DNA from 3 places in the Streptomyces griseoviridis genome. Region 1 is predicted to be linked to each of the others. Evidence: riboswitches for the same ligand, from Rfam matches in the RefSeq annotation. Region 1 holds a riboswitch; each other region holds the start of a gene.
What was found. A riboswitch is a leader RNA that binds a small molecule or an ion and turns the genes downstream of it on or off. The one in region 1 is predicted to bind cyclic di-AMP.
Positions count from the first base shown of each region.

Region 2: it holds a riboswitch for cyclic di-AMP, as region 1 does, so the genes downstream of both, DDJ31_RS28235 (M23 family metallopeptidase) here and DDJ31_RS16030 (transglycosylase family protein) in region 1, are expected to answer to the same signal.
Region 3: it holds a riboswitch for cyclic di-AMP, as region 1 does, so the genes downstream of both, DDJ31_RS23400 (C40 family peptidase) here and DDJ31_RS16030 (transglycosylase family protein) in region 1, are expected to answer to the same signal.

Region 1 covers NZ_CP029078.1:3,815,454-3,817,706, forward strand. Annotated here, with positions in the region: gene eno (phosphopyruvate hydratase) at 1-59, opposite strand, end outside; gene DDJ31_RS16030 (transglycosylase family protein) at 394-1,125, opposite strand; cyclic di-AMP (ydaO/yuaA leader) riboswitch at 1,129-1,294, opposite strand; gene DDJ31_RS16035 (LysM peptidoglycan-binding domain-containing protein) at 1,505-2,253, opposite strand, start outside.
Region 2 covers NZ_CP029078.1:6,516,932-6,519,184, forward strand. Annotated here, with positions in the region: gene DDJ31_RS28230 (M16 family metallopeptidase) at 1-510, shown strand, start outside; cyclic di-AMP (ydaO/yuaA leader) riboswitch at 716-878, shown strand; gene DDJ31_RS28235 (M23 family metallopeptidase) at 891-1,655, shown strand; gene DDJ31_RS28240 (GntR family transcriptional regulator) at 1,845-2,253, shown strand, end outside.
Region 3 covers NZ_CP029078.1:5,401,550-5,403,802, forward strand. Annotated here, with positions in the region: gene DDJ31_RS23400 (C40 family peptidase) at 186-1,331, opposite strand; cyclic di-AMP (ydaO/yuaA leader) riboswitch at 1,340-1,495, opposite strand; gene pcrA (DNA helicase PcrA) at 1,765-2,253, shown strand, end outside.

The DNA of each region.
Region 1 (2,253 bases):
GTGGGGTTGCCTCGGGAGTCCAGGATTTCCCGGGCTACGACGACGTCGATGGACGGCACGAGCATCTCCTTCTTGGGATCTGAACGCGGCACGCGGGCGCCGCGGTGGGTTCTGCGAGACCGAGCCTAACCGGCTCCGGCCGATCGGCCAGCCGGTCGGTCACCCCCTGGACAGAACCGAGAGTAAAAAGTTTCCGAACGGAACAAAGAGCGGAGCCGCCGGACCGCGCAGAAAAAGCCCCGCCCCGGTGCGTACGGGGGAACACGCACCGGAGCGGGGGGCCCGTGGGGACGGGGGGTGACCCTCACGAGGTCTTCATGGTGAGGTCCACGGACAGGAGGGCGCTGTGGTTCAGCGGTCAGCCGCCTGTGCGTCCTGGCGCGGACCCGCGGACTACTTCAGGTGCAGCTGCTGGCCCGGGTAGATGAGGTTCGCGTCCTCGACGATGTCCTTGTTCAGCTGGAACAGCTTCGCCCAGCCGCCCGCGACCTCGTGCCGCGCGGCGATCGAGCTGAGCGTGTCACCGGAGGCGACCTTGTACTCGCCGTCGCCCTTCTTGACCTTCTTGCCGGTCGGGGTGGTGACGGTCTTCTTCGCGGCCGGACGCTCGGCGGAGCGGGAGGCGGCCTGCCCGTCGGAGGAGCGGGAGTCACCGGCGCCGCTGGAGGAACCCGAGTTGCTGGAGCTGCCCGAGTTGCTGGAGCTGTTCGAGCTGCCCGAGTTGCTGGAGCCGTTCGAGGAGCCGGAGTAGGCGGCGCCGGAGAGGCCGGTGCCGCAGGTCGGCCAGGCGCCCTTGCCCTGGGAGGCGAGGACCTTCTCGGCGACGGCTATCTGCTGGGCCTTGGAGGCCTTGTCGGCCGTGGAGGCGTACTGCGTGCCGCCGTAGGCGGCCCACGTGGACGCCGAGAACTGGATGCCGCCGTAGTAGCCGTTGCCGGTGTTGATGGACCAGTTGCCGCCGGACTCGCACTGGGCGACGGCGTCCCACTCGGAGGCGGTGGCGGCGGAGGCGTTGCCGGCCGCCATCAGCGGGGCGGCGACGGCGGCACCGGTGACACCGGCGATGGCGATGGCGCGGGTGGCCTTGGACGGGCGACGGTGCTTGCCCTTGCCGGAAAACAGCATGGTTGATCCCCTCACCGACGCCTGCGAGGTGAGCTGTCGGGTTCGGGCCGGTTGAGTGCCCGGCCGCGCCTGGGTGAGAGGCACGGCTTAACCCCAAGCCGCTCCGGTCAACTGCCCGGTGCGGCACTTACCTTGGGTCCCCCGCTCCTGCCTTCGGCGCTTGCGCGACGACTGTTCCCGGACGGCCGCTGGCAGGATTCGGCGTTGCGGCGGCCGGGGCCCGTGGTGACGAGCGGTGTTGACCGTAGCCACGGAAACCGCGGAATTTCAAAGACGATCAGGGCTTCTGAGACTCATCCCACACTTTCACCAAACCGGACATTAGCTGGCGAATGCGGGCGTCAACTCCCCTGGAATCGCGCCGGTTTCGTCCCGTTTACTACCTGACTTCGAGGGTCTGACCGGGAACGATGCTGCCGGGGTCGGCGCCGATGCCGCTCCTGTTCGCGCCGTAGAGCGCCCGCCACCCGCCGTCCACGTCCAGGGAGTCGGCGATGGAGCCGAGGGTGTCGCCCTGGCGGACGGTGTAGGTGTCGGCGCGGCCGATGCCGGCCGAGGCGGTCTCGGTACCGCCCGTCTCCGCGCTCTGCCCGCGGTGCTTGCCGGTGCCCGTGCCGGAGTCCGCCGTCACGGCGCCGGTGTCGACGAGGCTCCAGGAACCGGCGCTCTGGCGCGAGTTGTCCGAGGGGTCGGCGGCGGGCTCGCGGGGGCTGCTCGACCTCTGCTCCTCGGGCGAGGAGGCGGAGGCGGACGGGGTGCCGGACGCGGCCTTGTCGCTCCCGCCGCCCGCGCCGGCCTCACTGTCGTCCTCGCCTTCACCCGTCGCGGGGGCCGAGGGCGAGGGGGAGGTGCCGGTGGAGTCGTCGGCCGACGGATCGGACGAGGGAGAGCTTTCCGCCCCATCGCCGGACGAGTTGGACAATCCGGTGGAACCGGAACTGTCCGACGTACCGGAGGAGTCGGACGTGTTGTCGCCGAGGCCGGTGTCGATGTCGAGCGCCCCCGCCTTCTGGGTCAGCCCGGAGGTGAGACCGCAGCTGTGGAAGGCGCCGACGCCCTGGTCGGCGAGGAGCTTCTCGGCCACCGCGATCTGCTGGTTGCGGCTGGCGAGGTCGGGGCTCGGCGCGT
Region 2 (2,253 bases), 2.7 Mb from region 1:
ACCCTCACGTCCCGTCTCGACCGCGTCCTGCGCGAGGAGAAGGGCTACACCTACGGAGTGCGGGCGTTCAGCCAGGTGCTGCGGTCGTCGGCGGACGGCACCGGGGTCGCGATGCTCGCCATCAGCGGCTCGGTCGACACGCCGAACACGGGGCCGGCTCTCGACGACCTCTGGAAGGTGCTGCGCGGGGTCGCCGCCGAGGGGCTGACGGACGCCGAGCGGGACGCCGCCGTGCAGTTCCTGGTCGGTGTCGCGCCGCTCAAGTACGAGACCGCGGCGGCCGTCGCGGGCACGCTGGCCGACCAGGTCGAGCAGCATCTGCCCGACGACCACCAGGCCACCCTGTACCGGCAGTTGGCGGCCACCGGCACCGTGGAGGCGACCGCGGCGGTCGTCAACGCGTTCCCGGTCGACCGGCTGGTGACGGTCCTGGTCGGTGACGCCGCCGCGATCGAGGAGTCCGTCGCGGCGCTCGGCATCGGCGAAGTGAGCGTCGTCGCGGCCGAGTAGCGGGCGCGGCGCGCACGCGCGCGCGTGCCGGGGCCCCGGTGACGGAGACGTCATCGGGGCCCTTTCGTGTCCGAATTGGGGGAGAGGCTGCCTGTCTGCCCTGTGGGATGCGCAACAAAAACAGTGATCTGTTTGAGGATCGAAAGTGGGCCCGTCTACGGTCTCCCCGACTGTTCGTCAGCCACCGCGCCGCATCCGCGGCACCGGGCAGTCATCGCCGAGTCCCCGTACGGCGCGAGCCAGGGGAGCCGGGGACCCACCTGTGTCCCTGGGGTGAATCGGACGCCCATGCCCGTCGTGGGGGCCCGTAGGAGACCTTCCTGCTCCGAACCCGTCAGCTAACCCGGTAGGCGAGAGGGAAGGAAAGGAACACCCACCACATGGCGTTCAGTCACGCCGTAGGGAAGCACCGCCGGCCCAGCCGGATGCAGCGCGGCACCGCCCGCGCCGCGGGTGTCGCGGCCCTCGCCACCACCGGAGTGGTCGGCACCCTGGCCGCGCCGGCGATGGCGGCGGAGAACGCGGTCGAGCAGACCGGACTGACCCCCGTCATCTCCCTCGGCGACACCGTGGCCGACCAGATCGACGCCCAGGCCGCCGCGCAGCAGCAGGCCGCCGAGGTGGCCGCCCGCAAGCAGGCCGCCCAGGAGGCCGCGCGCAAGCTGGCCCAGGAGAAGGCCGAGCGGGAGCGGGCCGACCGGCAGCGCGCCGCCCGTGAGGCCGAGCGCAAGCGCCTCAACACCTTCGTGCTGCCGATCAGCGGCTCCTACGTCTCCACGAGCTACCAGGCGGGCAGCTCCCTGTGGTCGTCGGGCAGCCACACCGGTGTCGACTTCCACGCCTCGACCGGCACCTCCGTGCACGCGGTCGGCTCCGGCACCGTCGTCGAGACCGGCTGGGGCGGCGCCTACGGCAACCAGATCGTCCTCAAGATGGCCGACGGCACGTACACGCAGTACGGGCACCTGTCGTCGATCGGCGTCTCGGTGGGCCAGACCGTCACCCCCGGGCAGCAGATCGGCCTCTCGGGCGACACCGGCAACGTCACCGGGGCGCATCTGCACTTCGAGGCCAGGACCACCGCGGAGTACGGCTCCGACCTGGACCCGGTCGCCTACCTCCGGGCACACGACGTGAACATCTGAGGACGCACCGCAGGACCGTGAGAAGCCCCGGCTCGGACGAGCCGGGGTTTTCGTCGTTTCCGGCACCCTGCTGTCCAAAAAATATCCATGGATTCCGGCCCCCCATCGGAAATTCCCGCTCATTGCAATAGAGTCACGGAACACGCGTCAATCGGCGACGTTTCACGGGCATTAAGGCGGAGGTCGGTCATGCGTATTCCGGCGCACTCGGTGTGCACGGCCATCCGGGACGACATCGTCGCCGGTGTCTACGAGCGCGGCGGCCGGCTCACCGAGGAACTGCTCGCCCGCCGCTACGGCGTCTCCCGGGTCCCGGTGCGCGAGGCGCTGCGCACCCTGGAGGCCGAGGGGTTCGTCGTCACCCGCAGGCACGCGGGCGCGTGCGTGGCCGAACCGACCGAGCAGGAGGCCGCCGACCTCCTGGAGATGCGCATGCTCCTGGAGCCGCTGGGCGCCTCCCGGGCCGCGCAGCGCCGCACGGAGGCCCACCTCAAGGTGTTGCGCGGCCTGGTCAGGCTGGGCCAGGAGCGGGCCAGGAGGGGCAACAGCGAGGATCTGCGCTCCCTGGGGGGATGGTTCCACGAGACCCTCGCCCAGG
Region 3 (2,253 bases), 1.6 Mb from region 1:
AGGGCAGCGGCCCGCACGCCCGGCGCCGGGCGGCACGTGACGAGCGGAACGCGCGGAGAGGGGGCGGCACGCGCGCGTACCGCTCTCCTCCTCGGTACGGGGGCGGCACGCGCGCGTAGCCGCTCCCTCTCCGCGCGGGGCGGCACGCGCGCGTACCGCCCCGCCCCCGTGCCCGTACCGTCCGGTCAGGCCGGGCGGACCACGCTGTGGATCGCCGACTCGCCGTCGTAGTAGAGGGACTCCTCGCGCACGTAGGCGCCCGGCTTCGGCGCGTGGATCATCATGCCGTCGCCGATGTAGATGCCCACATGGGTGACGTCGTCGTAGAAGAAGACCAGGTCACCGGGTTGCGCGGCGGCGAGGGAGACCGTGGTGCCGGCGTTCACCTGGTCGTAGGTGGTGCGCGGGAGGCTGACTCCCGCGGCCTTCCACGCGGCCTGGGTGAGACCGGAGCAGTCGTAGGAGTCGGGGCCCGTCGCGCCCCACACGTACGGCTTGCCGATCTGCGCGCGGGCGAACGCCAGCGTCTTCTGGGCCTTCGTGGAGTACGCGCCCGACGACGACGAGGGCGCCGACGACGAGGAAGCCGACGTGTCCGGCTGCCGCTGGGCCGCCTTCTCCGCCGCCGCCTGCCGCTTCGCCAGCTCGGCCGCCTCCTCGGCGGCCTTCTCCCGCTTCTCCTTCTCGATCGCCGCCAGCCGCGCCTTCTCCTCGGCGGTCAGCCTCGAGAGCACCGCGCGCGCGTCGGACAGTTTCCGCTGCACGGTGGCCTTCGCCGTGTGCAGGTCGCTCTGCGTCTCGGTGAGCGTCTGAAGACCCTGGGCGGCCTCCCGCCGCTTCTTCATGGTCGCCGACTGCTCGGTGACGTAGTCGTCGACCGCGCCCTTCTGCCGCGTGGTCAGACGGCTCATCAGCTGCGTCTGGTCGAAGTAGTCCTGCGGCGAGTCGGCGAGCAGGAACGTCGCCGTGTCCGGCGCGGAGGCGCCCGTGCGGTACTGCGCGGCGGCGAAGGAACCCAGCTCCTCGCGCGCCTCGTTGAGCTTCTGGGTGCGCCGGGCCACGTCGTCGAGGAGGGTGTCGACGCGCTTGCGCTGCTTGCCCGTCCGCTCCTTGGCCGCGTTGTACTTCTCCGTCGCCGACTCCGCCTGCCGGTACAGGGCGTCGACCTTCTTCTCGACCTCCTCCAGGCTCGGAGCGCCGTCGGCGGCGGGCGTGGCGTCGGCCGACTGGGACAGCAGGGCCACCGAGGTGAGGGCGGCCGTGGCGAGAGCGGGGGTGCGGATTCCTGCTACGCGCGTTCCGGCGGGACGCGACTTGCGGTGCGACGCCAAGAGTGGCGACTCCTTCCGATCTCCGCCTACCGAGTTAGCTGTCGGGTTCGGGCGGGTGGTGAGGAAGGGTTGCCCTACGGATCCTGCCCCCAGGGGGCTGCGGACCGATTCACCCCGGGATCGGTGGGTCCCCGGCTCCGGTCGCGCGGCGGCGCCCCGGACTCGGCGGAGGCCGCGCGGCCCGGCGACGTTCGCCGGTGGGGGTCGTGCGGCCTGCCGGGAACGGTAGCCAACTCGTGTGCCCCCTGTGAAGGTTGATGGCCGATATGCCCGATACATTTTCGTGACCTGGCGAGGCTCCCCGATCCGCCGTCGCCGCACGTGAGGGGCCGGTCGCGGACGGTCGCGGAGGGCGTCCGCACCGCCGCCCGCACCCGGGATCTTCTCAGGGCGGCGGCGGGCTGTCAGTGGGGCGGCCTAGACTCGGAGAGCGATGAGCAGCCTCTTTGACGACAGCTTCCTGGCGAACCTCCAGACCCCCCGCGGGCACGACGAGGAACCCCCGCCACCGCCCGAGGACGAGCACGCTCCGGAGTCGATCCCGGACGACCTGTTCGCCGGGAAGTTCGACGTGCCCCCGGAACGGGACGCCCACTACCGCGACGGCGCCCCCCGCCCGGTGCTCGACCCGGCGGCCCTGGTCGACGGGCTGAACGAGAACCAGCGGGAGGCCGTCGTGCACGCCGGCACCCCCCTGCTCATCGTGGCCGGCGCGGGATCGGGCAAGACCAGGGTGCTCACCCACCGCATCGCCTACCTGCTGGCCGCGCGGAACGCGCACCCCGGCCAGATCCTCGCCATCACCTTCACCAACAAGGCCGCGGGCGAGATGAAGGAGCGCGTCGAGCAGCTCGTCGGCCCCCGCGCGAACGCCATGTGGGTGATGACGTTCCACAGCGCGTGCGTGCGCATCCTGCGCCGC